Regions from separate parts of the Methylobacterium sp. AC832 genome, predicted to be linked through region 3. Evidence: predicted binding sites of a transcription regulator. Region 3 holds the regulator's gene; each other region holds the start of a gene.

Region 1 (10,026 bases), on a different contig from region 3:
AGACGGTTGTCTGCGTCGTTGCCGGTGAGACGATTGTTCAGATCGTTGCCGCTGCCGCTCAGCTCGCCATTCTCTTTTAGGACGAGGTTTTCGACATCAGCGGACAAAGTATAGCTCAGAGAAGAGCGAACCGTGTCGTTACCACCGCCCGCCAGCTCGATGACCTGATCGCCCGTATCGTCCACGAGGAACATGTCATCACCAACGCCACCGTCCATGACGTCGCCGCCTGCGCCACCGATGAGAAGATCGTTGCCAGCGCCACCGGTGAGACGATCGTTCCCGGCTCCCCCATCCAGCCGGTTGCCGGCGATATTGCCGGTGATGCTGTTGTCCAGCGCGTTACCGGTGCCGTCGACGGCGCCCATCCCGGTGAGGACGAGGTTTTCGATCGTGTCGGGCAGGGTGTAGGTGATGGAGGACAGAACGGTGTCGGTTCCTTCATCGGCGCCTTCGACCACCGTGTCGCCGAGGGAATCGACGATGTAGCTGTCGTTGCCGAGACCGCCGATCATGGTGTCGTTACCGGCACCGCCAACGAGGAAGTCGTTACCGGTGCCGGCCGTGATCGTGTCGTTGCCCTGGCCTGCGTTGTAATAGAAGTCCTGCCCGGCGCGGAAGGGCGGGAAGAACGTCAGCGCGTCGTCACCGTTGGTCCCGAGCACGACGCCCTCGAACGTGTTACCGCGCTGTGTGCCCGAAACGAGGTCGCGGACGTCGAAGGTGATGCCCTGCGTTCCGGCGACGAAGGTGATGCCCTCATCGTCGTAGCGGGAGATGGGCCCCGTCAGATTGCCGTCGGCATCCTCCGCCTGGACGCGGACCGCGAGCCCGCCATCCTGGTTGGTCAGGCTGCCGGCATCGTTGGTGTTGCCGTTGCCCACCTCGGCCGAGGTGAAGGTCAGGCGCACGTTGCCGGCACCACCGTCGGCGCGATCGAACCGGACGGTGTCGTTGCCGTCGCCGAGATTCACCTGGTCACTGCCATCGGTGGAGATGCTGACGCCGAAAGTATCGTCGCCGTCGCCGCCGAAGACAGTGTCGATCCCGGAGCCGCCACCGATCGTGTCGTTGCCGCCGCCCGTCGAGATGACGTTGTCGCCGCCGCCGCCATAGACGACATCGTCGGCCGATCCGGTGGTGAGCGTGTCGTTTCCGTTTCCACCCGTCAGCTGCGCCCGGACATTTCCGGTATCGACGACATTGTCGCCGGTGTCGGACAGGTTGAAGTTCACCGACTCAAAGCCATAGATCACGGTACCGTCGGATGCCCTGCCCGTGCCATTCTCATCGAGCGTCAAGCTGATCGGGGTTCCCGAGCCGACGACCGGTCCGTTGAAATTGAAATTCACCGACAGGAAATCATCGCCCTCGCCGCCGACCAGCCGATCGAGCTTGCCGCCGGTCACCGTGTCGTCGCCGGATCCGGCGCGAACTTCATCACGCACAGGATTGATCGAACCTGCGAAGATGTTTGCGGGACGATCGACCGAGTCGATCGTATCGTTACCGCCGCGGCCATTGATGGTGTCTTCGTCTTCGGTGCCGTTCAGGACGTTGTCGCCGTTATCGCCATTGATCGTACCCATTGCGTCGTCTCCCTTACGCGCTGCCTGAGATGCGTGTGCGGCTCGCAGGCTTGCGGTCGGGCAGGTACGGATGGCTAACCACGAAGGTTTCAGAATTCGAAAATAATATCCGGCGATCCCTGATCTTATCTCTTGTTAAGCGTGGCAGTTTACTCCCACGAAAGAATGAGATGAATTCTACGCATTGGATGGATTAAAACGAAGATTGCTCACGAACGGCAGCCGCTAGCGCTCGTTCCCCGTGTTCCGCCGGCAGCGGACCAACCACATGGTCACCGCCGCTATTCTGCCGCCGGCCGATCCAGCCTGAGGAGACGCGCGGACCGCGTCCGCAGGGGTCGGCGCTCGGGCTCGGCGCCGGTGACGAGGGAACGGCGGGCATCCGCGATGGCGCCATGCACGGCGTCGATGGCCAGGATCAGGGCGTTCATCGCGCGGGTGTCGACATTGCGCTCGCGGGCATGCTGAACGACGTCGGTGACGAGATCGTCGGTCTCGCGAACGAGGCCGTCGAGCTGCTCCCTCGTGGTGGCCGAGCGGATGTCCCTGAGGATGTCGAGCAGCCGGTCGAGAACCACGTCCACCCGCTCGCGGCGCTGGCGGGCGAGGCGCTGGCCGAGCCAGGCGATGCCGGAGCCGATCGTGCCGCCGAAGAAGGCGAGGAGGTAGACGTAATCCTCGTAGCGTTCGAACAGGGTCTGCTGCTCACGCTCGAAATAGTCGACCGCGCCCGGATGGTTGGGCAGGCGGGCGCTAGTGGCGGCCACCGACGTCTCGAAATCCGGGGCCTTCATCAGGTTGGCGATGGGGGCGTTGGGCGCGAGTTTCGAGCGCCATTCGAACAGGTGCTGGGTCACGGACGCCACCGAGTAGCGGCTCACCGCGCCCCGCGCCATCAGCCGGTAGGAGGCGCCCACCGTCTTCACGTCCTCATCGGGGCGCTTGGGCCGGCCGCCGAACGTACCCGCTGGGATCGTCGCCGATTGCAGTTCCGGCATCCGCTGCACGATCGCGTCGCCATCGGGCACGGAGACGATGGTGATCTTCTTCTCGTGGGAGGCCATCTCCACCGCCCGCACCGTGGAAATCGCGGCCTTCGAGGTCGGGGCCGCGATGACGGCGACGGCGTCCACGGTGCCGGCCTGCAGGGCGGCCGTGACCTCGCCGGGCTTGAGCGGCACGAGGGCGATATGGCTGGTGGCGAGCGTCTGACCGGGTTCGGGCGCCGGCACGGCCGTGAAATCGTAGAAGGCGAGGAGATTGGTGACGAAGGGCCGGTCGGCGGCGTGGCGCTCGACGATGCCGAGGCGCTTCTTCGCAAGATCGGGGAAGCTCTCGATCTCGCTCGCTTCCGGCGTGGCGATGAGCAGCGTCTCCTCGTGCAGGAGGGCCAAGGTCAGGCCGTTATCGGGCAGGAACACGTCGGGCCGGACCACGGCGAGGTCGGCGCGACCCGCCTGGAGCGCCGCGGCGCTGTCGCGCACGTCGTCATAGGCCCGCACGTTGAGGCGCACGTCCTCCCGTGCCCGGCTCAAGGCCTGGGCGTAGATTTCGAGCAATTGCGCCTCGGCCCCGTCGCGAGGACCGACCGCCACCGTGAGAACGGTCGGGCGCGACAGGTAGACCACGGCGGCCGCCAGGACGGCGAAGCCGAGGCCGAGCGCGACCAGGAGCCACTCGCGCTTCAGGAGGAATGCCGGCATGACATGCATGCGTCCTCTCGGGGTAAGACAGGAAACCGGTTCACGGTCGAGACGATGCGCGACATGATCCTGAAACCTGTCCGAAGCGTGATGAACCGATGAACGCTCGAAACGTTGCAGCGGGACGGCCTGGGCCCTCTCGTGAGGCAAAACCCACGCCCCGCGGGGCAAAACCTAATACCCGCGAGGCAAAACCCACGCCCCGCGAGGCAAAAGCTACGCCGCCGGTCACGGCCGCGTATCTGGAGCGCGTCGCTCTGCAATACCTGGAACGCTACAGCGCCTCCGTGGCGATGCTGCGCCAGACCTTGGAGCGCAGGGTCGCCAAGAGGTGCCGGCTCCGGGACGAAGACCCCTCCACCTTCGCCGAGACCGTCGCCGCCATCGTGGAGCGCGCCCGTTCCTCCGGCCTCGTGGACGATGCCCGGTTCACCGCCGCGCGGGCCGCGACCCTGCGCCGGCGCGGGACCTCCGCCCGCGGCCTCGCGGCCAAGCTCGCCGCCAAGGGGGTCGACCGGACGCTGATCGCCGAAACCCTGGAGACCGAGCGCGACCGGGGCGAGGAGGAAGGCACCAATGCGGAAGAGGTGGCGGCCCGCGCCTATGCCAAGCGCCGCCGCCTCGGCCCGTTCCGCCGCCCCGACCTCCGTGCCGCCCACCGCGACAAGGATCTCGCCTCGATGGCGCGGGCCGGGTTCTCGTACGGATTGGCGAAGACGATCGTCGACGAGGAGGTGAATGCGGAGGACGGGCTCTACCGGTGATGGAGGTATCTCCGTCAGCCGAGCGGTGCTTCCGCCTCTCCCCGCGTGCGGGGAGAGGGCTTCATGCCCCCTCGTCGGGGCATGAAGCGAGGCGGCAGCCGAAGGTGAGGGGGCCGAGCCGTACAAGCCTCATCCGGATTCACCCCCTCACCCCCGCTTCGGCTTTCGCCTGCGCTCGCCGCATGGACGACAAGGTCCATGCGGCCCTCTCCCCGCCCGGCGGGGAGAGGGGACAGCACCCTGCGGCATTTCCGACCCGGCCCGACAAAAACTTGAACGAAACACGAACGACGCGCATGTCCTTGTCATGGACGAGACCCTCGCCAAGAAGCTGCGCATCCTGGCCGATGCCGCGAAATACGACGCCTCCTGCTCCTCATCGGGGGCACCCAAACGGGTGGCGGGCAAGGGCGAACTCGGCTCGACCACGGGCGCCGGCATCTGCCACGCCTACACGCCGGACGGGCGCTGCATCTCGCTCCTGAAGATCCTGCTGACCAATTACTGCCTGTTCGATTGCGCGTATTGCGTGAACCGGCGCTCCTCCAACGTCGCTCGCGCCAAGTTCACCGTCGAAGAGGTCGTGACCCTCACGGTGGAGTTCTACAAGCGCAACTACATCGAAGGGTTGTTCCTCTCCTCGGGCATCATCAAGTCGCCCGACCATACGATGGAACTGCTGACGCGGGTGGCCAAGAGCCTTCGGCGCGACCATGGCTTTCGCGGTTACATCCACCTGAAATCGATCCCCGAGGCGAGCCCCTGGCTGGTGGAAGAGGCGGGGCTCTATGCCGACCGGCTCTCGATCAACCTCGAACTCCCCACCGATGCCAGCCTGCACCGGCTGGCGCCGGAGAAGAACGGCCCGGTCATCCAGAACGCGATGAAGCAGATCGGCGCGCGGATCACCGAGGCGAAGGCCGAGAAGCGCCGGTTCTCGCCCGCCGGCCAGTCGACGCAGGTCATCGTCGGCGCGGACACCACCACCGACGAGGCGCTGATCCGCAAGAGCGCCCTTCTCTACGGTTCGTTCAACCTGAAGCGCGTCTACTACTCGGCCTTCAGCCCGATCCCCGACGGCTCCGCCATACTGCCGCTGAAATCCCCGCCGCTCCAGCGCGAGCACCGGCTTTACCAGGCCGATTGGCTGATCCGGTATTACGATTTCTCCGCCGACGACGTGGCGGATGCCGCCGAGGACGGCATGTTCTCCCTCGACATCGATCCGAAACTGGCCTGGGCCCTGAAGCACCGGGGGCGTTTCCCCGTGGACGTGAACGCCGCCGACCGCGAGATGCTGCTGCGGGTGCCGGGCCTCGGTGCGCGTGCCGTCGACAAGATCGTGAAGGCGCGCCGCCACACACGGCTGCGCCTGGACGACGTCGCCCGTCTCACCTCCGGCCTGAAACGGGCCCGCCCGTTCCTGATCGCCGCCGATTATCACCCGGGCCCCGGCGGTACCGACCGGCTGGACCTGCGCGCCAAGCTCGTCGAGCCAGCGCGGCAGCTGAGCCTGTTCTGATGGACCGCGATGGTGAGCACCACCCTCCCCCCTCTGCGGGGGAGGGTGCCTGCGGAGCAGGCGGGAGAGGGGGCGACCTCTCTGGAGATGACGCTCCCCTCTCCCGACCCTCGCTCACGCGAGGGCCACCCTCCCCCGCAGAGGGGGGAGGGTCGGGCGGATCACTCCAAACGGTCATCCTCCACGAGGGTGCCGATCTCGACGGGTTCCGCGCCGCAGCGCGCCGGCTCGCCGCCGCATCGGTCCCGCCCGATAGAGTCATCTGGTCCATCGGGCAGGCCCCCGGCCTGTTCGGACAGGTCTCCCAGCCAGAATCCGGCTCCGATGCGCCACTAAGCCTGCCGCGCGCGGTGGCCGACCTGATCCGCATGGTCGTCCCGCACCGCGACCCCGAGCGCTACGCCCTGCTCTACACTCTGATCTGGCGCATCACTCACGGCGAGCGTGGCCTGCTGGAAGTGGGAAGCGACCCGCTGGTCCATCGGCTCGACCGGATGCGCAAGGCCATCGCCCGCGACCTGCACAAGATGCACGCCTTCCTGCGGTTCCGGCGGACTGAGGCCGACGGCGTCGAGCGCTTCGTCGCCTGGTTCGAGCCGGACCATCACATCCTGGAGGCGGCAACCACGTTCTTCGTCTCGCGTTTCCGGTCGTTGCACTGGACGATCCTCACGCCGGACGGCTCCGCCCATTGGGACGGGGAGACCCTGACCTTCGGCCCGCCGGGGCGACGCGAGGATGCGCCCGAGGCCGACGGGTTCGAGGCCGGCTGGCGCGATTATTATGAGAGCACGTTCAACCCCGCCCGCACCAACCTTGCCGCCATGCGGGCGGAGATGCCGAAGAAGTATTGGCGCAACATGCCGGAAACAGCAGCGATTCCCGGCCTCGTCCGCGCCGCCTCAGCCCGCACGGAAGCCATGATCGAACGGGAGCCGCAGATGCCGACGAAGCGTAACCCCGCCAAGGCCGTCGCCGCCATGTCCGACCAGGATCCCACCTCCCTGGAGGAGCTCAACGCCATCATCCGGCGCTCGGAGCCCCTGGTACCGGGCGCGACCCAGGCCGTCCTCGGCGAAGGCCCTGCCCATGCCGCCATCGCCTTCGTCGGCGAGCAGCCGGGCGACCAGGAGGATCGGCAGGGCCGCCCCTTCGTGGGACCGGCCGGGCAGCTCCTGTCCCGCGCCATGGCGGATGCGGGCATCCAGCGGAACGCGGCCTACCTCACCAATGCGGTCAAGCATTTCAAGTTCGAGGAGCGCGGCAAGCGCCGCATCCACCAGAAGCCCACCGCCGGCGAGGTGAGCCATTACCGCTGGTGGCTCGACCGGGAGCTGGATTTCGTGGCCCCCAAACTCGTCGTGGCCCTCGGCGCCACCGCCGTCCTGGCCCTGACGGGCAAGGCGATCCCCATCACCCGCGCCCGCGGCCCCGCTTCTTTCGGCAAGCCCTATGAGGGCTTCATCACGGTGCACCCCTCCTACCTCCTGCGCCTCCCCGACGAAGCCAAGGAAGACGCTTACGCGGCCTTCGTGGCCGACCTGAAACGGGTCGGGGATCTGGCGCGCACGCTGGGGGGATAGCGGCTTGGCCACGGGATCCGGCGCTACGATCGATGACCTTCCCCTAGCTGCGGGTACGACCTGCGCATTCGGGTGTCACGGGTCCGCCTGAGATGCCTCGGGTAGGATAGAAAAGTCTGATGACCGTAGCGACCCCGGAAGAAGGATCGTCCGCGTTGCTGGACGTCACGCAGCGACCCAGCCAGAGCATGGCGTGCCGGACCGTCACCCGACGATCGGCAGCATGACGAGATGCGAGATCGGGACATATCGACCAAGAGACCTTGCCGACCAAAAGATCTTGGCTCCTCATGCCTGATCTCTGAGGATTGTGAGGCTTCAGGAAGAGAGGGTGTCCGGGTCCTCGGCCCCCTCTCGTACGCTGGCCTCCCGGTACGGAAATGCGAGCACGACCCGTGTGCCGGGCTGCAGATCCTGCCATTCCGGTTGACCGCCGAGTTGGCGACCGAGCCCGGTGATCACCGTCATGCCGAGGCTCTTCGACCGCGACGGGTCGAAGCCCGCTGGCAGGCCGACGCCGCTGTCGCAGACTTCGAGCCGGAGCCGTCCCGGCTCCTCCCGCGTCACCGAGACCCGCACTTCGCCGGCCCCGTCGGGATAGGCATATTTGAAGGCGTTCGTGACGAGCTCGTTGACGATGAGCCCCAACGGCACGGCATGGTTCGTCGCCACCATGACCGACGCGACCTCGCAGGTCAGTCTGTGGTTCGGCCCCACCGATGCGCCCAGATGTTCGCAGAGCTCCGCCAGGAACTCGGCCAGATCGAGGACCTGGACCTCGTCCGTGCGCCATAGCCGGTCGTGCACCGTCGCGATGGTGAGGACCCGTCTCCGCGCGTCTCCCAGAGCGGCGCGCAAGACGGGATCGGTCGCCATGTCGCCCTGCATGTTCAGCAGGCTCGCCACGATCGAAAGGCTGTTCTTCACCCGGTGGCTGATTTCCCGCGTGAGAACCTCCTGATGCGCCAAGGCCTGCCGTAGACGGGCTTCCGTCTGTTGCAGCTCCTCTTCCTTGCGGTGCCGGTCGATCGCGCCGCCCAGCAGGTTGGCGAACCCCTGGAGGAACGCGATATCGGCCTCGGTGAAGCGCCCCTCCGTCGGACTGTCGACTTCGAGGACACCGAACGGCTCGCCCTCGCCACGGATGATGACGTTGATCGCCCGCTGGATCCCATGGTCTTCGAGCACTTTGGGCGTGCGGAAGCGGCTTTCGCCCCCGAGATGGTTCGAGATGACCGGTTGCCCGGTCTGAAAGGCGTAACCGGATGGGCTCGCCGCATCGGCCCCCGTCCTTGCGATACCGACGATTCCGGGTTTCCAGCCGATCCCCGCCTGCACCACGAACTGATGCTCGGCGGGCAAGTATTCCATGATCTTGCAATACCGGCTCTGGAGCCCCTGCGCGCAGACACGCGTCGCCTCCTGCAGGAGCGTGTCGATGAATCGCGTCCTGAGCGCGAACAACCCGAACTCGGCGGTAAGTTCCTGCTGGCGAAGCCGGTAGGCCAGCTGCTCCGCGGCTCCGCCTCCCTGCTCCATGGGCACCCCCGGAGGCATCGATCGATCTGCCGTCATGTCCGGCTTTCTTCCCAGCGGGGCCGCGGCCTCAAACAGCCAAGGCTTTCCCTGCGATCCCAGTGTGATCTCACGAGATGTGACTCGTCGAGCGCCCTCGATTCACGCGGTCGTGCCTCCATCAAACTCTTCAGACGCCGCGGGGATGCATGGTGGCGGACAGACGGTTTCCACGGGCAGGCATGCTTGCGCCGTCGCCTGGATTGTTTCCGCGAGGATTCGGGATTGCGAAAAGTCGCGAAGGCCGGACCCGAGGGGGTTCGAGACGGGACGACCCCGCATTCCCGATCCGGGCCAGTCGCCCGACGGGGAGTTTGCCTTCTGCTAACCGAAGCGGTGCATCCTGATGTCGAGCCAAGTTGCGTATCGGCTCCCGTCGTGTGGACACGACACGATGCACCCCGCCGACCCCGTGAGCAGATCGGGGCGGCGGGGCTGCTTCAGGATAAGACGACCGTCGACCTCGCCCCTGACCATACAGCCGCCGCGCCTTTTCACGCGTTCGGGCCTAGCGCGGAGATCATCATCAACCCGGTCAGGATGAGGGCCGGCACGAAGATCGACCAGAAGGACAGGGCCGCCACGCCGAAAGCCCCGGCCAACGCCCCAACGGCGAAAGCCAGCACGGCCGAGAGCGTCCGCTTCAGGCGGGTATTGGTCTGAGCCGTGGCGCGCGCGCCGCAAAAGCGATCGGTCAGGTCGATCACGGCCTGCGTGACATTCACGGTCATCACGGTCGTCGCCGCCAGATGACCGATGACGAGACGGCCGATCCCGTTCTGAATGCCCATGGCGGCGACGCCCAGCATACCCACGGTGATCGCCGCGATGCCGTCCGGCGATCCGAGGGGCGACAGCGCGATGCCCGCAACCGCGAAGGCGATGAGAACGGCAGCCTCGAGGGCCAGCAAAGGCCGAAGCGGCGCCACCCCTCTCCGCTCCAGGACCAGGGTGACCAGTCGCGTCAGGGCGACGGCCAGGATGAAGACCGGCAACGCCAGCAGCTTGGCGATGACGCCGCTCGATGTGGAAACAAGCTCCGCACCGATGAGCACGAAATTGCCGGTCACATGCGCCGTGAAGAGGCCGGTGAGGGCGATGAAGGCGGCGGCGTCCACGAACCCCGCAGTGAAGGCGAGGCCGGCACCGATCAAGGTGTCCCCATGATCCCGAACAGGCATTCCGCGCCTCTGATCTTCCCGGGCCTTTGATCTTCCCGGGCCTTTGATTTTCCTGGGCCTTTGATCTTCCCCGTGCGCAAGGCCTGCCGAAGGTGAGCGCGCTCACCTT
Region 2 (10,026 bases), on a different contig from region 3:
AGGGCGCCACCCTCGCGGCCCCCGGATTGATCTCGCTTCTTATCGGCGAATTACTGATCGGGCTCGTCCTCGGCCTCACCGTCCGCATGGTGCTGGCCGCATTGCAGACCACGGGCGTCATCGTCTCGCAGCAATTGGGCCTGTCCTACGCGATGACCGTGGACCCGACGCAGGGGGGCCAGCAGGCGGCGCTCGGCAATTTCCTGATGATGCTCGGCATCACCCTCATCCTCGCCACGGATCTGCACCACGTGGCTCTCGACGCTATCGGGCGAAGTTACGTGATGCTGCCGCCCGGCGGCGTGCTGGCCATGGGGGAGGCGGCCCAGCTCGCCCTTCGGGCGATGGCGCGGGGCTTCCTCCTGGCGGTCCAGATCTCGGCGCCGTTCATCGCGTTCGGCATCCTGTTCAATGTCGGGCTCGGTGTGCTCTCGCGCCTGATGCCGCAGATGCAGGTCTTCTTCATCGCGGTGCCGGCCTCCGTCCTCATCGGCATGCTGATCCTGTTCGGCAGCCTCGGCATCATGATGGGTGTCTTCCTCGACGACATCGGCCGCTATCTCGGCGAGTTGACCGGGCGGTGACGGCAGTGTCGAAAGGACCTGTGAGACAGCGGACAGGGGAGCGCTGAGCCATGTCCGACGACAGCGATCAGGAAGACAAGACAGAAGAGCCGACTCAGCGGCGCATCGAGAAAGCGATCGAGCAGGGCAACGTCGCCAACAGCATCGAGGTCAACACCTTCTTCATCCTGTCCGCCTTCATGATGGCGCTGTTGCTGGCATCGGGAACGATCGCCAAGGACCTCCTCGTCAGCTTGCGCGCCTTCCTGATGAACGCGCATCAGGTCCCTTCCGACCCCACCGCCTATACCGAGATGGGGATGCGGATGCTGCTGATCTGCGGCCAGGCGCTCCTGATTCCCGTCGGCCTCGTGGTCATTGCAGGCCTCGCCGGCGGTTTGGTCCAGCACCCCCTGGTCTTCTCCACCGATGCCCTGATGCCGAAATTCGATCGCATCTCACCGATGGCCGGCGTCAAGCGCATCTTCGGCGTGGAGGCCATGGTCCAGTTCATCAAGGGCTTGGCCAAGTTGATGCTGGTGGGGGTCGTCGCCAGCACCATCCTGTGGAACGAGCGCGACCGGCTCGAGGTCTTCGCCCGGCTCGACCCCGCGGCGATGCTGCCTGCCATCCTGGGCATCGCCCTCAAGCTTCTCGGCGGTATGCTCGCCATGTTCGTGGTCATCGCCATGGGCGACGCCTTCTATCAGCGCTTCCGCTGGCGCTCGAAGCTGCGCATGACCAAGGAGGAGATGAAACAGGAGCACAAGGAGAGCGAGGGCAATCCGGAAGTGAAGGGCCGGATGAGGCAGATCCGCGCGTCGCGGGGCAACAAGCGCATGATGGCCGACGTCCCGACCGCCACGGTCATTCTCACCAACCCCACCCACTATGCCGTCGCCCTGCGCTACGAGGCCGGGATGGCGGCTCCGATCTGCGTTGCCAAAGGCGTCGATTCCCTCGCGCTGCGCATCCGGGCCGTGGCCAAGGAGCACGATGTTCCCATCATGGAGAACCCGCCGCTGGCCCGGGTGCTCCATGCCACGGTGGAGATCGATTCCGAGATTCCGGCCGAACATTACCGCGCGGTGGCGGAGGTGATCGGCTTCGTCATGCGGCTGAAGCGCCGCGCGGCGTGAAAACGCCACGCTTTATGCACCGTTTTTGACGAGACTGGTCCGTGACGTCCTGAGGATACCCTTGCTGCCGACGCGGCCCGGGCGCTAACCGGGATCGGTCGAGGGTGGAATGGCGCCGAAATGGCTGAGGTGAGCGGACCAACGAAACCGGTGTCGAGCGCCATCGACCGGTCGGAGAGGCCTGGGCGGGTCGGACTGCTCCTCGTTCTCGCCGGACTTCTCGTGGGCGCGGCGGTGGGCTTGTCCTTCGTCGCGAACGAACAGGCGCAGCCGCTGATCCTCGGCCTCCTCGCGCTGCTGGCCATGGCGGGCGTGTTCTGCCTGTTCGCCCTGGCGATCGGCGCGCTCCAGCTCTCGGGACAGACCGGGCGCGACGACATCACCAAAGCCATCGTCGACGCGTCGCCCGAAGGCGCCATCGTGGTGGAGGATGGCGGCCGCCTCATCTACGCCAACGAAGCCTATCTCCGTATTTCCGGTGGAGAGACCTTCTCGAACCTGAGGCCGGTGGAGCGCGTCTTCGTCGGCTCGCCCGATGTGTCGGAGGCGGTCTACCGCCTCGCCCAGGCAGCCCATGACGGGCGCGGCCACGTGGAGGAAATCCGCATGGCGCCCCCGCCTCAGGGCGAGACCGAGCGCGCCTTCGCCTGGTTCCGCATCGCCGTGCGCGCGGTGGAGAGGCCGAGACTCCCGGCGACCCTGTGGACAGTCACCGACATCACGCACGAGCGCGAGCGCCAGGAGAACGTCTTCCAGGAGCTTCAGCACGCGATCGATTACCTGGACCATGCGCCGGCCGGCTTCCTGTCCATCGATCCGGCAGGCTCCATCGTCTACATGAACGCGACGCTGGCCTTCTGGCTCGGCTACGACCTCGCGACCGTGGGGTCCGGCGGCCTGCGCTTGCCTGATATCGCACCCAGCGCCGACGTGCTCACCGCCACCGAGGGATTGCCCGGCGAGGTGCGCACCGACCGGTTCGACCTCGACCTGCGGCGCCGCAACGGCCAGCCGTTGCCGACCCGGCTCTACCATCGCGTCGCCTTCGGCCAGGACGGCAAGCCGGGCCCGTCGCGCACCTTCGTGCTCAACCGCTCCGCCGGGGCCGAGAGCGACGAGCCGCAGCGCGCCGCCGAGGTGCGGCTCGCCCGCTTCCTCAACAACAGCCCCATCGCCATCGCGACCCTCGACCGGACCGGGCGCATCGCCCGGGCCAACGCGTCCTTCGCCCGGTTGTTCGGCGGCACCCCACGCCAGGCCGTGCCGGATGGGCGTGGCGAGCTCGGCACCGAGCCGACGATGTGGGAAGCCCTGCTCGACCGCGACAGGGCCGTCCTCGAGGGCGCCCTGGTGAAGGCCGCCGACGGGACCGTGGAAGTCCAACCGATCGAGGTGGCGCTGGCGGGGCCGGGAAACCGTTCCGCGCGGGTCTGGCTCAGCCCGGCCGGCGGCGACACCTCGGCAGCAGCGGATGCGGCCACGCCGGCCGACCGCGAGCGCGTGATCCTCTATGCCCTCGACACCACGGCGCAGCGCCAGCTCGAGCAGCAGATCGCCCAGACCCAGAAGATGGACACGGTGGGCCAGCTCGCCGGCGGCATCGCGCACGATTTCAACAATGTCCTCCAGGCCATCATCGGATATTCGGACCTTCTGCTGGCCAGCCACAGGCCGACCGATCCGGCCTTCCAGGACATCATGCAGATCAAGCAGAACGCCAACCGGGCCGCGAGCCTGGTGCGGCAGCTGCTGGCCTTCTCGCGGCGCCAGACCCTGCGCCCGGAAGTGATGAATGTCGGCGAAGCCCTGTCCGATCTGACGCTGCTGCTCAAGCGCCTGCTCGGCGAGCGTGTCGATCTCGACCTCAAGCACGGGCGCGACATCTGGCCGATCAAGGCCGACGTGAACCAGTTCGAGCAGGTCATCGTCAATCTCGCGGTGAATGCCCGTGACGCGATGCCGAATGGCGGCCAGCTGCTCATCCGCACCGCCAACATCCTCGAAGGCCAAGAGACCAACGAGCGCCAACCCGGCGCACCGGCGGGCGACCATGTCCTGATCGAGGTGCTCGATACCGGCGAGGGCATCCCGCCCGACGTGATGGAGAAGATCTTCGAGCCCTTCTTCACCACGAAGGATATCGGCAAGGGGACCGGCCTCGGCCTGTCCACCGTCTTCGGCATCATCAAGCAGAGCGGCGGCACCATCGACGTGCAATCGACCGTTGGCAGCGGCACCGCCTTCCGGATCTACCTGCCGCGTCACGAGCCTGCGGCCGAGCCCGTTCCGGAAATCGCCGTCGCCGTTGCCCCGCAGAGCAACGCGGAGATCGCCGCCAGCCGGCTCAGGGGAGCGCGTGACCTCGAAAAGCCCGGCAGTGGCGGGCAATCCGCCCCGCGCAAACCCTCGCCCGATCATACCGGGCAGGGCGTGATCCTGCTGGTGGAGGACGAGGATCCGGTCCGCGCGGTCAACAGCCGGGCCCTGTCGGCACGGGGCTACACAGTGCTGGAAGCGGCCTCGGGCCTCGACGCTCTGGCCCTCATCAGCGATGTCGACCAAACCATCGATCTCGTCGTCTCCGACGTGGTGATGCCCGAAATGGACGGCCCGACGCTGCTACGCGAACTGCGCAAGCACCGTCCTGATCTGAAGGTCATTTTCGTATCCGGCTATGCCGAGGACGCGTTCCGCAAGAACCTGCCCGACGGCGAGGATTTCAACTTCCTGCCCAAGCCCTTCAGCCTCAAGCAGCTCGTGGAAACGGTGAAGGAGACGATCGCCCGTTAGGGCGACGTTCTCCCGCCGAATGATGCGAAATCGGCACCCGGCACCTTGCAAAAAGAGAACAAAACAAGTACATCATTCGCATCCGAGGCACATTGAGCCTTGAGCTCTCCCCATGCATAAGGATGCCGACGAATGGCTCAGCCCGCGCTGAAAGTTGTGGATTCCCCGATGGTGGACAAGGACAAGGCGAAGGCGATCGATGCCGCGCTGTCCCAGATCGAGCGTGCTTTCGGCAAGGGCTCGATCATGCGACTCGGCAAGAACGATAAGGTGGCGGAGGTCGAGACCGTCTCCACCGGTTCGCTCGGCCTCGACATCGCGCTCGGCGTCGGCGGCTTGCCGCGTGGCCGGGTGATCGAGATCTACGGCCCCGAATCATCAGGCAAGACCACCCTTGCCCTTCACACCATCGCCGAGGCCCAGAAGAAGGGCGGCGTCTGCGCCTTCGTGGATGCAGAGCATGCTCTCGATCCGGTCTATGCGCGCAAGCTCGGCGTGCAGCTCGACGATCTCCTGATCTCGCAGCCCGATACCGGCGAGCAGGCCCTGGAAATCACCGACACCCTGGTGCGCTCGGGCGCTATCGACGTGCTCGTGGTCGATTCGGTGGCGGCGCTCACGCCCCGCGCCGAGATCGAGGGCGAGATGGGCGACAGCCAGCCCGGCCTTCAGGCCCGCCTGATGAGCCAGGCCCTGCGCAAGCTCACGGGCTCGATTTCGCGCTCGAAATGCATGGTCATCTTCATCAACCAGATCCGGATGAAGATCGGCGTCATGTATGGCAGCCCGGAGACGACCACCGGCGGCAATGCACTGAAGTTCTACGCGTCGGTGCGCCTCGACATCCGTCGTATCTCGACCCTCAAGGATCGTGACGAGGCGATCGGCAACCAGGTCCGCGTCAAGGTCGTCAAGAACAAGGTCGCGCCGCCCTTCAAGCAGGTCGAGTTCGACATCATGTTCGGCGAGGGCGTCTCGAAGGTCGGTGAGTTGATCGACCTCGGGGTGAAGGCCGGGATCGTGGAGAAGTCCGGCGCCTGGTTCTCCTATGCGAGCCAGCGCCTCGGCCAGGGCCGCGAGAACTCGAAGGGGTTCCTGCGCGACAATCCGGACATCGCCAACAAGATCGAAGCCGCGATCCGGCAGAATTCGGGATTGCTGGCCGACAAGATCCTCGAGACCGCCAAGCCCACGGCGGACGATCTGGACGAAGGCGAGGCCTGATCGCCTCGTAAGTCATGAAAGAGGCCGTCGCGGACCATCGCGGCGGCCTCTTTCATGTTCGGATTATCCTATCGGTGCGAATCGGCCCGATGCTCACTCTTTGGTCGATCGCCAAGTCCAGAGACGAGCGCCGCCGAGCGTTCGAAGGGTGCAGCGTTAAGAAACAGGAACGCACGATCGCGGAGCGGGCGTGACTCGACGGTCCGGCCTCCTTATGAGGGCGCAAGCCACGAAGAAGCCTCGGGTTGTCGTCTCGACCGCCCCAAGCGCACGACAGAGTCATTTCACGATGAGCGGCGTCAACGAGATCCGGTCGGCCTTTCTCGACTATTTCGCCAAGGCGGACCACGCCGTGGTGCCGTCGTCGTCCCTCGTTCCCCGTAACGACCCGACCTTGATGTTCACCAATGCGGGGATGGTGCAGTTCAAGAACGTCTTCACCGGCGTCGAGAAGCGGCCTTACAACCGTGCCACCACGGCGCAGAAATGCGTCCGCGCCGGCGGCAAGCACAACGACCTCGACAATGTCGGCTATACCGCGCGCCACCACACCTTCTTCGAGATGCTCGGCAATTTCTCCTTCGGCGATTATTTCAAGCCGCAGGCGATCGAATTGGCCTGGAGCCTGATCACGAAGGGGTTCGGCCTGTCGAAGGACCGGCTCCTCGTCACCGTCTACGCAGATGACGAGGACGCGGCCGGGCTCTGGCGCAAGATCGCCGGCTTCTCCGACGACCGGATCATCCGCATCGGCACCTCGGACAATTTCTGGCAGATGGGCGATACCGGCCCATGCGGTCCCTGTTCGGAGATCTTCATCGATCAGGGCCCCGGATTGCAGGGCGGTCCTCCCGGTTCGCCGGACGAGGATGGCGACCGGTTCCTCGAATTCTGGAACCTCGTCTTCATGCAGTACGAGCAGATCGAGCCGGGCAACCGCCTCGCTCTGCCACGCCCCTCCATCGATACCGGCATGGGGCTGGAGCGCATGGCGGCGATCCTCCAGGGCGTCACCAGCAATTACGACACCGATCTGTTCAAGGCGCTGATCGACTCGGTGAGCCACGCCGTCGGCCGTCCCCCCGAGGCAGGAAACGTCGCCTCCTACCGCGTCATCGCCGATCACCTGCGCTCGGTCTCGTTCCTCATCGCCGACGGTGTGCTGCCGTCGAACGAGGGCCGCGGCTACGTCCTGCGCCGCATCATGCGCCGGGCCATGCGCCACCTCGAACTCCTCGGCTCACGCGAGCCAGTGATGTTCCGCCTGGTCCCCACCCTGGTCCGCGAGATGGGTCAGGCCTATCCCGAACTCACCCGCGCCGAGAGCCTGATCTCGGAAACCCTCCGCCTTGAGGAGACCCGCTTCCGCCGTACCCTCGAGCGTGGCCTCGCCATCCTCGATTCGGAAAGCCGTTCGCTGGTTCAGGGCCAGAACCTGTCCGGTGAGACCGCCTTCACCCTCTACGACACCTACGGCTTCCCTCTCGACCTGACGCAGGACGCCTTGAAGGCGCGCGGCATCGGCGTGGACACGGAGGCGTTCGGCCAGGCGATGGAGCGCCAGCGCCAAGCGGCGAGAGCAGCCTGGACCGGCTCCGGGGAATCCGCCACCGAGACGGTCTGGTACGGCATCAAGGAGCGCGTCGGCGCCAGCGAGTTCCTCGGCTACGAGACCGAGAGCGCCGAAGGCATCATCACCGCGATCCTACGTGAAGGCAGCGAGGTCGACGGCCTGTCGGCGGGCGAGACCGGCCTCGTCCTCGTCAACCAGACACCCTTCTACGCCGAATCCGGCGGTCAGGTCGGCGATACCGGCCTACTCTCTGCCACCGGCCTCAAGGCGCGCGTCACCGCCACGGAGAAAAAGCTCGGCGATCTTTTCGTCCACCACGTCACCGTGGACGAAGGTCGGCTCACCATGGGTCAGCCGGTCGAGCTTGCCGTCGATCATGCCCGTCGCTCGGCCATCCGGGCCAACCATTCGGCGACGCATCTGTTGCACGAGGCGTTGCGTCAGGTACTCGGCGACCACGTGGCCCAGAAGGGCTCGCTGGTCTCCCCCGAGCGGCTGCGCTTCGATTTCAGCCACCCCAAACCGCTGGACGAGGTCGAACTTCGCGCCGTCGAGGACATCGCCAACGCCGTGCTGCTGCAGAACACGCCGGTGGTGACCAAGCTCATGGCCCAGGACGAGGCCGTCGCCTCCGGCGCCCGCGCGCTGTTCGGCGAGAAATACGGCGACGAGGTTCGCGTCGTCTCCATGGGGCGTCCGGTCGACAACCAGGGTGAACTCGCCGAGGAGGGCCGGCTCCCGGCCTTCTCCATCGAGCTATGCGGCGGCACCCATGCGGCTCGTACGGGCGAAATCGGCCAGATCACCGTGCTCGGCGAGAGCGCGGTCGGTGCCGGCGTACGCCGGATCGAGGCCCTGACGGCGGGGACGGCCCGGCGTCACCGCGCCGAGGAAAGCCGCACCCTGAGCCAGATCGCAGGCCTGCTGAAGTCCCAGAGCGCCGACGTGCCCGAGCGACTGAGCGCCCTCATCGAGGATCGCCGCCGCCTGGAACGCGAATTGTCCGAAGCCAAGAAGAAGCTGGCGATGGGCGGAACGTCGGGGGGCGATGACGGCGTCACCGAAATCGCCGGCATCAAGGTGATGGCCAAGGTCGTGGAAGGCGTGGAGACCCGCGATCTCAAGAGCCTGGTGGATGCCGGCAAGAGCCGTATCGGCTCCGGGATCGTCGCTCTGGTCGGGCTGTCGGCCGATGGAAAAGCCGGTCTCGTGGTCGGGGTGACCGCGGATCTCACCGACCGCTACGACGCGGTCGCCCTCGTCAGGGCGGGCGCCGGGCATCTGGGCGGTAAGGGCGGCGGCGGTCGCCGCGACATGGCACAGGCCGGCGGACCGGAAGGATCGGGCGCCCAGGCCGCCATCGACGCAATCCGCGAAGCCCTGTCGGTCAGTTGACGCGTTTCCAGGTCTGCCGCTTGCAGAACACGCTCATTACGCAGCCGGCGACCTCGACGACGTTCGGCCCCTTCACCGTGAGACTTCCCGAATAGGTCTTGCCGTCATTGGGGTTGTAGAGCGAGCCGTCATAGCCGTCCCCCGACGGGGTGCCCGCATTCATGATCTGAATCCCGATGAGGTTGCGCGATTTCAGCGACGCATCGGGGTTCTTGGAATCCAGCCCCGGACCGGGAACGCTGACGAGCGTGCCGCAATAGCCGCTTCCGCAACGTGCGATCCGCACTTTCGAATCACCGTTCTCCGTCAACCACACCCCGCTCGGGTCGATGCCCTTCTGGGCGAAGGCCGCCCCGGTCATGGCCAGCGCCATCAAAAGCGCAACGGTGGGCCGTGAGGTGACTTGCCTCGACGTCATGATGATCCTTTCTGCTCTCGAATGGTCACGGCGGCCGTCGGATCGGCCCGGCTCTGAAGGAGGCGGGAGTTACCCCTCCGGTACGGGGGGAGCAAGTCGATCGAGGGCTGGGGCATCCCTTGACAGGAAAGCCGTCCACGCGCCTACAGGCACTGTCTGGCGAGGGTTGTATCCAGCGATGCGTGTGATTGAGACAGAAATTCCTGCGGTGAAACGGGTCGTGCCCAATCGTTTCGGCGATGACAGGGGCTGGTTTTCGGAGACCTTCCGGGCGGACATCCTGGCCGAGGCCGGCATCGACGTCGCCTTCGTGCAGGACAACCAGTCCTTCTCGGCGCAGACCGGAACCGTGCGCGGCCTGCATTTCCAGCTCGAACCCGCAGGGCAGGCCAAGCTCGTCCGCGTGCTTTCCGGGTCCATCCTCGATGTCGCCGTCGATCTGAGGCATGGGTCCGAGACCTATGGCCGGCATGTCGCCGTCCGGCTCGACGCGGCCGAGGGGGAGCAGCTTTACGTTCCCGTCGGGTTCGCCCACGGGTTCTGCACTCTCGAACCCGACACCATGGTCGCCTACAAGGTGTCGTCCTATTACAGCCGGGCGCATGACCAGAATCTCGCCTGGAACGATCCGGATCTGGCGATCTCCTGGCCGGTCAGCGCGGAAGCAGCAATCCTGTCCGACAAGGACCGGGTGGCGCCGTCCCTCGCCCAATTGGGCACGGTCTTCTGATCGGCGGTCCTTCCACAATTTCAGCGACCGCAGCTTCAGCGACAGGATACGAGCCCGCTGATGCGCGACCACCAGGATTTGTCGACATGGCCAAACCCCAACGCATCTTGGTCACGGGCGGATGCGGCTTCATCGGATCGGCGCTGGTCCTGCACCTCGTCGAGGATCTCGGCCGTGAGGTCGCGACACTCGAC
Region 3 (10,026 bases):
CAACGGGATGACCAGCATGGACATGTGTCCCTCGGCCGGGATTACGCGTGGACTGATCAGCCGCCATGTCAAAGTCATCGATTCAAGGGTGATCGCTGTCTGCATCTGGCAGAGCGAGTTCTGCGCCAAGCTCTACTTCAACGCGGAATGGTACGAGAAGGCCGAGGCACTCTGGGGTGACCGCTATCAGTTGCGGCTCGAGGCCATCGATGAGGAAGCGGTCGCCTGAGGCGTTCGAGGTAGCCGCCGCGATGCATGGCCGCCCTGGAATTCACTGACTCTTGGAGGGGCCGGCCATGTCCATCATGGTGCCCCCGGCTACCGGCCAAGCTGATTTGCCTCCTTGCCCGGAGTTCGGCCCCTGGAATCCGGGGTTGGAATCGACGTTGCCCAGGGCGTTTCTGTCCCTCGAGACGCTCTTCAGGCCGGACAACGTAGAAACCAGCCTCGACGATGCCCGCGAGATGAGTGACGTCAGTGGTCTGCCACTGACGCAGCTCGTACTCTTCCGTGCTCAGCGTCTCGTCGTGCACGAAGTGCTTATCAGCGTCATGGCCGATCTGTCGGTGCCGGTCGGGCGCACTTATGGCGATCTCGGCGTCAACTTTCGGGCCATCGTCAGCACAATCCTGGACACCGGGATTGCGTCTCACGCGAATGAGATCGCTGACCTGCTCGTTCAGATCCGGAGCGACGCCGCGCTCGTGCTCCAACGCGAACTGTCCGAGATGTTCACCCCGAAGGTTGTCGGAGAACCGGCCCGCGGACAACCCTCCCTCTGGCAGCTGATCCTTGGCTCTCCCGAACCGGCCAGGCGGCAAAGGGAGCACGGTACGCCAGAGCAATGGGCCCTCCACCATCTCGACGCGTGGTACGCGCGTTGCGCCACACCATCAGACTCCCTCGAAATGGCGGTTTGTGTCGCCCTGCGACAGGTGGTGACAAGCATCATCCGGCGTCGCGGCTTCCTGATCCGCGACACCGCGCTTCTCCACCGTCTCGTCTGCATCCTGGTCTCAAACCAGTACGGTAGCAGCCGGATCGGCCAGCTCATTGAACCATGGTTCCGCGAGGTCGTCGCACGGGAAGGCTACCGCTCATTGAGAGCCCAGACGCAGCCGGTGGTGATGAACGTCAAAGGTGCATCAGCTTCCGGCAAAAGCACGATCCGGCCATATCAGCGTGCGCTCGCCGGGCAAGTCGGCCTCGACGAGTCGGATTTTGCTGTCATCACACCCGACGTCTGGCGCAAATTCCTGCTCGATTACGACAGCCTCGGTGCGGCCCGCCGCTATGCCGGTACGCTGACAGGACGCGAGGTCGAGATCATCGATCGCAAGCTCGACCGTCACATGGCGGTGAAGGCTGCGGAGGGGCGCATCTCACATCTTCTGATCGACCGGTTCCGGTTCGACAGTTTCACCGTCGATCCCGGAGCAGAGGATGGCAGCCAACTCCTGACCCGCTTCGGCCATTGCGTCTACATGCAGTTCATGATCACGCCGCCGGAGGCAACCGTCGAGCGGGCGTGGAAACGCGGCGAACAATTCGGCCGTTACAAAGCTGTCGAAGATCTGCTCGCACACAACGTCGAAGCCTATACCGGCATGCCGCGGCTCTTTTTCACCTGGGCACTCAGGTCGGACAAGCGGGTCCATTTCGAATTTTTGGACAATAGCGTACCGGAAGGTGAACGTCCCCGAACCGTTGCCTTCGGCATCAACGGCACGATGAATGTCCTCGACCTGAAATTTCTCTTCGATATCGATCGGTACCGCAAGATCGATATCTCCGCGCGGTCCGCGCAGGAGGTCTATGCCGCTGCCGGTTCGATGGCGCCTTCGGACAATATGAGCTTCCTGCGCGACTGTATCCGCCGGATGACCACGATCTGCTTTGCGGATTTCGGGACGGGACACGTCTACGCCAAGCTTCACCAGGGGCGCCTGACCCATCTCGCCGCGGATATCGCGGAGCGGGCGGTCGAGAACGCGGAATTAAAGGCGACTCTCGGAGCGATAGGCGTATCGGGAGTTTCACCTCCCATGCCCGAACCCTGCGAGATCCTTCGTCGGGAAGAGGCTCAGACATTGGGCCGCTGGGGTGACGCATTCTAGGCTCTTATGGCCCTGAACGCGTATGCAACGCGTGCGATAGACGCGGCCAAGGCCTAAGCAATGCGGTGAATATAAAGTCCGTTGGGCTAGGTCCACCCGAACGGGTTGGCGGAATGAACTCAGCGTCTGCCCGAGTCCCCGACCCGCTCCGATATGCGCTAGCGACATGAGTGGTCGAAGGAATGTGGTATATCAGTTTGCGGTGCAGCATGGCATCAGGGTGATGCAATGTCCTCCGGGAGCCCGCCATGTTCGCCACTCTCTTCGCCGCCGTGATCGTCATGATCGCGCTTCAGGTCCTTCTCGTAGTGAAGGCCGCCGACCTCCTCTCGGCGCGCGCAGACAAGAGCCGCGTCGAAAACCGCGATTACGTTCCAGGCTCGGCAGGTCGCTTCACCGGTATCGCCTAAGGGATCGTCTTCGCCTGAAAGAGCGCGGCATCGAGCCTATCCGGCCGACACCGCGCTGAGTCAGGAGGAGCTTCACGTCATGCGCGCAAGCCGAGATGTTGAGACAGGCGGCCCGCGCTTCGTTCAGGGACAGATCATTCGGCTGCAATCCTCTGGATGGCGCCGATCGCCCCTGATTCCGAGATCTTGAGGCGGTCGCTCTCGGAATAACCGAGGACATCTCGCAGGATCTCGTCCGTATGCTCGCCCAACAGGGGCGAGCGCTTGACCTCGACCTGGCTCGCCGAAAGCCGGATCGGGTTTCCCACGGTCAAGTACTTGCCGCGCTCCGGATGGTCGACTTCGACCACCGTGCCGGATTTCCTCAGCGATTCGTCCTCGGCGATCTCCTTCATCGAAAGGATTGGACCGCAGGGGACGTGAAGCGCGTTGAGCGTTTCCATCGCCTCGAACTTGGTCTTCGACATCGTCCAGGCTTCGACCCGGGTGAAAATCTCATTCAGATGCGGCAGCCGCGCTTTCGGCGTCGCGTAATCGGGATGCGTCTTCCATGTCGGCTCGCCGATGACATCGCAGATCGGCTCCCAGACCGCGCCTTGCGCGATGAAGTAGATGTAGGCGTTGGGATCGGTCTCCCAGCCCTTGCACTTCAGGATGCGGCCCGGCTGGCCACCGCCGGAATCGTTACCGGCACGCGGCACCGAATCGCCGAAACCGATCCCCTCCCCGTACTGGCTGTATTCCTTGAGAGGTCCGCGCTCCAGCCGCTGCTGATCGCGCAACTTCACCCGGCATAGGTTCAGGACGCCGTCCTGCATGGCGCAATCGACCTTCTGGCCGACGCCGGAATGCGTCCGTTGGTAGAGCGCGGTGACGATGCCAAGGGCGAGATGGAGGCCGGTACCGGAATCACCGATCTGAGCGCCTGACACCATCGGGATATCGGTACGGAACCCAGTGGTGGAGGCCGCACCTCCTACGCATTGGGCGACGTTCTCGTAGACTTTGCAATTCTCATAGGCGCCCGGCCCGAAGCCCTTCACCGAAGCGAGGATCATGCGCGGGTTAGCTTCATGAATCGCCTCCCAGGTCAGTCCCATCCGGGCAAGCGCGCCGGGAGCGAAATTCTCCACGAGAACGTCACACTCCTTCACCAACCGCCACATCACCTCGATCCCCTTGGGGTTCTTGGTGTCGAGCGTGATGGAACGCTTATTGTGGTTCAGCATCGTGAAATAGAGGCTGTCCACATCGGGAATGTCTTGGAGCTGTTGGCGTGTGGCATCGCCGACGCCCGGACGCTCGACCTTGATCACGTCCGCGCCGAACCAAGCCAGGAGCTGGGTACAGGTCGGGCCGGACTGGACATGAGTGAAGTCGAGGATCTTCACGCCTTCGAGGGCATTCATAGGACTCTTCCGCGTTGAAGGGCGTTCGGCGGATATGGGCGCCGGCCGCCCCGGCGTCGCTGACGCTGGAGCGGCCGGACGGACCGACGGCCTACTTCTTCTTTTTGACTGCGCTCTGCGGGTTCAGGCTGCCGATATTGCCGCTTTCGGTGCCAGCCTCCGGGTCGATCACCGCGTTGATGAGGGTCGGGCGGCCCGAATCCATCGCGGCGTTGACGGCCTGAGAGAGCTCGTCCGGCGTCGTCGCGTTGACGCCAACACCGCCGAAGGCTTCCATCATCTTGTCGTAACGGGAATCCCGGACGAAAACGGTCGTTCCTGGATCGCGGCCGGTCGGATCCGTATCGGTGCCGCGGTAAATGCCGTTGTTGTTGAACACGACGATGCAGACCGGCAGGTTGTAGCGGCAGATCGTCTCCACCTCCATGCCGGAGAAGCCGAAGGCGCTGTCGCCCTCCACCGCGAGGACGGGCTTACCGGTCTCGACAGCGGCGGCGATGGCGAAGCCCATGCCGATGCCCATGATGCCCCAGGTGCCGACATCGAGGCGCTTGCGCGGCTGATACATGTCGATGATGCCACGGGCGAGATCGAGGGTGTTGGCCCCCTCGTTGACGAGGATGGCGTCCGGACGTTCGGCGATGATGGTCTTCAGCGCGCCGAGTGCGCCGTGGAAATCCATCGGCGTCGAATTCTTGCGGAGCTTCGACGCCATCTTGGCGAGGTTCTCTTCCTTCTTGGCAGAGATGGCATCGGTCCAGGATGCCGGCGGGGCCTGCCAATCGCCCTTCATCCCTTCGAGAAGCGCGGTGACACAGGAGCCGATATCGCCGACGACGGGCGCCACGATCTCGACATTGGAGTCCATCTCTTTCGGCTCGATGTCGATCTGGATGAACTTCTTCGAGCCGGGGGCGCCCCAGGTCTTGCCCTTGCCGTGGGAGAGCAGCCAGTTGAGGCGCGCGCCCACCAGCAGGACGACATCGGCCTCCTTGAGGACGAGCGAACGGGCAGCACCCGCCGATTGCGGATGGGTGTCGGGCAGGAGGCCCTTGGCCATGCTCATGGGCACGTAGGGGATGCCGCTGGTTTCCACGAGAGCCCGAACCTCGTCGTCGGCCTGCGCATAGGCCGCGCCCTTGCCGAGCACGATGAGGGGGCGTTTGGCGCTCTTCAGGACATCGAGTGCGCGCTTGATCGCGGAGGGGGCCGGCAGCTGGGCCGGGGCCGCATCGATGACCTTGACCAGCGATTTGGTGCCGGCATCGGCCTCCATCACCTGAGAGAAAAGCTTGGCAGGTAGATCGAGATAGACGCCGCCGGGGCGGCCCGAAACGGCGGCCCGGATGGCCCGTGCGACGGCAATGCCGATATCGGCGGCGTGAAGAACGCGGAAGGCGGCCTTGCACAGGGGCTTGGCGATGGCGAGCTGGTCCATCTCCTCGTAATCGCCCTGTTGGAGATCGACGATCTCGCGCTCCGACGAGCCGGAGATAAGGATCATCGGGAAGCAGTTAGTCGTGGCGTTGGCCAAGGCCGTGAGGCCGTTGAGGAAGCCAGGCGCGGAAACCGTGAGGCAGATGCCGGGCTTCTTCGTCAGGAAGCCCGCGATGGCGGCGGCGTTGCCGGCATGCTGCTCATGGCGAAAGGAGATGACCCGCATTCCTGCGGCCTGGGCGAGGCGACCGAGATCGGTGATCGGAATGCCGGGCACGCCGTAGATCGTGTTGATGTCATTGAGCTTCAGCGCGTCGATGACGAGGTGGAAGCCATCGGTGAGTTCCGGCTCGGCCGAAACGTCGACATCGATTCTCTGGGCCAAAGCTGACATCGTGTTCTCTCCCTGGTTCTTTGACGTTTTATTTTGATTGGCGGTCCGCAAAGTCGGCGAACCGATGACGTGAACTTTTCCGCCGCGGGATTTGGTTCTCTCGTACAGCGCAAACCCGATTGTGATGCGGCTTCGGAGACCGCGGGATTCCTCGACGTTAGATCGTCGTCCTGGCAGTGACTTTGGAGTTGGCGTTGCAGTGAAGTCGGCCAGCGGGACGTTTCATTCTCCCTCGACGGGGCGTGGATTTTCTTCAACGGGAATCCAAAAATTTATGATCTCTTTGGGTATTCCGCGCAGCTTAATCTTTGCGGTGACTTGGCGAGGTCGATGGTGGACACAACCAAATCACCATGTTTTATAATGCCTCCCGCCAGTCGAGCGGCGTTCGCCGGCTGGCGATCCCGCGCCTGCCTCGAACAGAGAAGACGCTTTGACCCGATCTAGCAGTCAAAAACTGCTGTAAGCCCTCCGACCCGGTGGGCAATTGGTGGCATACCAAATACCAACTGTCAAACGGAATTGCATGATTGTGCCGATCAGCATCGGATCACTGGAACGCGAGGCTTCGCATGGCCGGTCGACACAGGAAGAATACAACTCCTTCCTACATGGTAATCGGAAGTCTGCTCTTCGAACCGTAGCGAGGAAAGCGCCACTCAGCTTATGTTAAGAGCTTTGAGCGGGCCGAGGCATTCCTTGTATTTCAAACGCGAGTTTGGCATGCTTCACACCAAGTGTGCTCGCCCGCGTGTGCGAGTTTAAATTATTCTAGGTGGCATGAAAAATGGTTAAAACCGACACATTTCAAGTAAAGCCTATCGTTGCGACTTCAAGCTTGCGTGCATTGGCTTATGACGCGCTCAAAGAAGCAATCACGAACATGAACATTTATAATCAGCGTGAAGAGGTTCGCCTGGATGAGCGAAAGCTGTCCTTGAACCTTGGCGTGAGCCGCACCCCTGTGCGCGAAGCGCTGACGGTATTGGAGCAGGAAGGCTTCGTGCGGTTCGAGGCCCGTCGCGGTGTCTTCGTCATCAAGAAGTCGAAGAAAGAAATTGTCAGCATGATCCAGGCTTGGTCTGCCTTGGAGAGCATGGCTGCGCGCCTCGCCTGCGAGCGTGCCACCGACGAACAACTTCACTGCCTGCGTGAGCACTTTCCAGAATTCTATGAAGGACGCCCGTCGGATCATCTCGACGAGTATTCGGAGGCCAACATTCGCTTCCACCAGAAGATCATTTCGCTCGGCCAGTGCGACGTGATCAAAGACATCACCAGCAACCTGCTGATGCATGTCCGCGGTATTCGCAACACCGCGCTGCGTCAGGGGGAACGCGCGGCCAACTCGATCAAGGAACACGTGGCGATCATCAAGGCATTGGAAGCGCGCGATGCAGATCTGGCGGAACGCCTCGTGCGCGAGCACGGCCTCGGCCTCGCCAGCCATGTTGAGAAATATGGTGACTATCTCGACTGATCGACGCTGCCCCCAGAGTACCCGCCATATCGCATGGCTCCCCGGCCGTCGGTGACCGACTAAGTCATCGGCGGGGACTGGGCGCGCGGCTCCGCCGGACACCGCGAAGGCCCGCCATACAGGGGCGGGGTAAGCCCCCGCGGCACGACGCCCCTTCGGATGCTTGAAGGGCCCGGCGGGTGATACCGGCGGACGCCAAGCCGGCCAGCGGCAAGGCCGCTTGAACGAAACATTGCGCCTCAGGAACAAACTCTACCACCGGGTTAACGGAACCCTTGCAGAACACTTGCGGAACGTCTACCGTGTTCGTGTTTTGTTTCAGCGGCGTTAGTCGCGGCCATTGGCTTCAGTGGAAGAGTGATCTGTATGTTGACGCGTAAGCAGCTGGATCTTCTCCAATTCATCCAACAACGGATGCAGGAGAGTGGCGTCCCGCCCTCCTTCGACGAGATGAAGGACGCCCTCGATCTCAAATCGAAGTCGGGGATCCACCGGTTGATCACAGCCCTCGAAGAGCGCGGATTTCTGCGTCGTTTGCCGAATCGCGCCAGGGCGATCGAAGTGATCCGGATGCCTGAGAGCCTGACCGGTGCACCGGCGCCGAAGCCCGCTCCCACCGGTGAAGTTCGCCGCTTTACGCCGAGTGTCGTCGAAGGCGGTCGATCCAAGGCGATGCCGTCCCTGCGCCAGCCAACGACCCAGGCCCAGGACGAGAGCGGAAGGTCGATCACGATCCCGGTCATGGGACGGATCGCGGCCGGCACGCCGATCTCCGCCATACAGAATCAGAGTCATTCCGTGACGCTATCACCGGACTTCCTGGCCGGCGGCGAACATTACGCACTGGAGGTCCGCGGCGATTCGATGATCGAAGCGGGTATCCTCGACGGTGATCTTGTCGTGATCAAGAAGCAGGACACTGCGAATACAGGCGACATCATCGTTGCCCTCATCGACGATGAAGAGGCCACATTGAAGCGCCTGCGTCGCCGCGGTTCCTCCATCGCTCTGGAGGCGGCAAACCCCGCCTACGAGACGAGGGTTCTGGGACCGGATCGTGTTCAGATCCAGGGGCGGCTCGTCAGCCTGGTCCGTCGTTACTGAAGCCCGTCCGGCTGCGTTTCGGATGACGGATCGCCGTCGTCGGCCTCGGCTTCTATGGGTTTCGCACTCGGTCCCGATTCCTTCGGAGGCGAAGGGGACGGCGTGACGACGGCGACCGCCCGCCGCCATGGCGGACGAGAATGAGGTTGGTGGGCGGACGTGACCTGCGGTCCTTCGGGGCCGAAACGGATGGCGGTAGCGCCGCGTAGGGCCAGGTATGCGCGATCGATGACGAAGCCGGCCCGGCAGTCTTTGGGGGCGTCACGGCGGGCGATGATCACACTCGCCCGTTCGCAATCCTCCGCGAAGGCCCGCTTGTCCTTGACCAGGGCGACGATCCGACCCGGCCCTAACTCGACGACGCATCCGACGGTATCGCATCGGCTTCTCGGCGAGGCTGCGACGGCGGCGACTTTCCGCGAATCGCCATCCGCCTTGAGCCATTGTTCGAGGACGAAGGCCGGCGGGCTGCCGAGAATGCTCAATCGGCCGTCCCCGTCGCGGAAGGCTGCACCGCCACCCTCACGGTCGATGTAGACGTCGTAACGCGGCGGCATGGTAGCGAGCACGACACCGAGAGCGGCCGGAGCAAGGCCGATCCAGCGTAAGCTCGAGACGGGAAGTGTCAGCAGGAGCAGGGCGAGAGCAAGCAGGCAGAGTGCCGTGCTGCCATAGGCCGGGACGACGAGGGTGGCGTGTCCGAACCCGCTGATCCAGCCGGAGATCGTGAGCATCCCGCGTACGGCGAGCCCCATCGCCCACCAGACCGGCTGGTCCAGTGCGAAGGGATAGGCGAGGATCCCAAGAACCGCCGCCGGCATCACCGCCAGGGAGACGAGGGGCAAGGTCAGGGCATTGCCGACGATGCCGAAGGGCTGGACGGTCTGGAAATGATAGGTTGCGAAGGGTGCCGTGGCGATCTGGGCGATCAATGTCGTCGCCAGCGTGCCAAGGACCGCGACAGCCAGAAACCGCCAGATCCGGGCCAAGAGGCCCGCACCTTCGCGTGGCGGCATCCAGCGATTGAGCGCACCGGCGCAAGCGATGAGGCCGGCTACCGCGCCGAAGGACATCTGAAAGCTCGGGCCGAGAATCCCGTCCGGCTCGCGCGCGAGGGCGATGAGGGCAGCGAGCGCGAGGTTCCGCATGCTCAAAGCCGGGCGATCCACCAGGATCGCGCCGAGCATCACCAACGTCATGATGAGCGAGCGTTCGGCAGCGATATCCCAGCCCGAGAAGACGCAATAGGCCGTGACACCCACCATGGCGAAGCCGGCGGCGATCTTCTTGATCGGCCAAACCAGGGCGAGCCCCGGAACGAGGGCGAGCAGCGCGCGGACGAGCCAGAACACGACGCCGGCTGCGAGCACCATGTGGAGGCCGGAAATCGAGACGACGTGGTAGATTCCCGCCGCACGCAGAACCTCGTTGGTCTCGGCATTGATGAGGCCGCGCTTGCCCGTTACCAGGGCGGCGGCCACCGCGCCGGCCTGCCCGCCATTGGCGTCGGTGATGCGCCGGGTCAGCGCGTTGCGGGCGTCGTCTACGGCGGCTGCCAGCGCTACGGAGCGGGGCAAAGGCCTGGGCGGAGCCTTGACGTCGATCTTGCCTACCAGGGAACCGACGGCACCGATCCCGCGAAAATAGGCATCCCGGGCGAAATCATATCCGCCGG

What was found. The regulator LexA, encoded in region 3, represses DNA repair genes until DNA is damaged. The targets are predictions, from matches to a motif close to TGTTCNNNNTGTGTTCNG.
Region 1: the regulator LexA is predicted to act here: its motif matches at 4,329-4,346, upstream of AC0IXR_RS23030 (putative DNA modification/repair radical SAM protein).
Region 2: the regulator LexA is predicted to act here: its motif matches at 4,547-4,564, upstream of recA (recombinase RecA).

The regions. Positions count from the first base shown of each region.
Region 1 is NZ_CEEDMV010000010.1:67,703-77,728, forward strand. Features, by position in the region: gene AC0IXR_RS23015 (beta strand repeat-containing protein) at 1-1,589, opposite strand, end outside; gene AC0IXR_RS23020 (TAXI family TRAP transporter solute-binding subunit) at 1,871-3,301, opposite strand; gene AC0IXR_RS23025 (RecX family transcriptional regulator) at 3,391-4,056, shown strand; gene AC0IXR_RS23030 (putative DNA modification/repair radical SAM protein) at 4,364-5,578, shown strand; gene AC0IXR_RS23035 (UdgX family uracil-DNA binding protein) at 5,578-7,161, shown strand; gene AC0IXR_RS23040 (sensor histidine kinase) at 7,480-8,736, opposite strand; gene AC0IXR_RS23045 (YoaK family protein) at 9,231-9,917, opposite strand.
Region 2 is NZ_CEEDMV010000002.1:871,989-882,014, reverse strand. Features, by position in the region: gene fliR (flagellar biosynthetic protein FliR) at 1-584, shown strand, start outside; gene flhB (flagellar biosynthesis protein FlhB) at 635-1,702, shown strand; gene cckA (cell cycle histidine kinase CckA) at 1,823-4,492, shown strand; gene recA (recombinase RecA) at 4,625-5,716, shown strand; gene alaS (alanine--tRNA ligase) at 6,006-8,684, shown strand; gene AC0IXR_RS11340 (DUF2147 domain-containing protein) at 8,677-9,102, opposite strand; gene rfbC (dTDP-4-dehydrorhamnose 3,5-epimerase) at 9,281-9,832, shown strand; gene rfbB (dTDP-glucose 4,6-dehydratase) at 9,919-10,026, shown strand, end outside.
Region 3 is NZ_CEEDMV010000001.1:1,077,047-1,087,072, reverse strand. Features, by position in the region: gene AC0IXR_RS05025 (hypothetical protein) at 89-229, shown strand; gene AC0IXR_RS05020 (DEAD/DEAH box helicase family protein) at 297-2,117, shown strand; gene AC0IXR_RS05015 (hypothetical protein) at 2,366-2,527, shown strand; gene frc (formyl-CoA transferase) at 2,662-3,936, opposite strand; gene oxc (oxalyl-CoA decarboxylase) at 4,028-5,767, opposite strand; gene AC0IXR_RS05000 (GntR family transcriptional regulator) at 6,555-7,247, shown strand; gene lexA (transcriptional repressor LexA) at 7,614-8,351, shown strand; gene AC0IXR_RS04990 (ComEC/Rec2 family competence protein) at 8,345-10,026, opposite strand, start outside.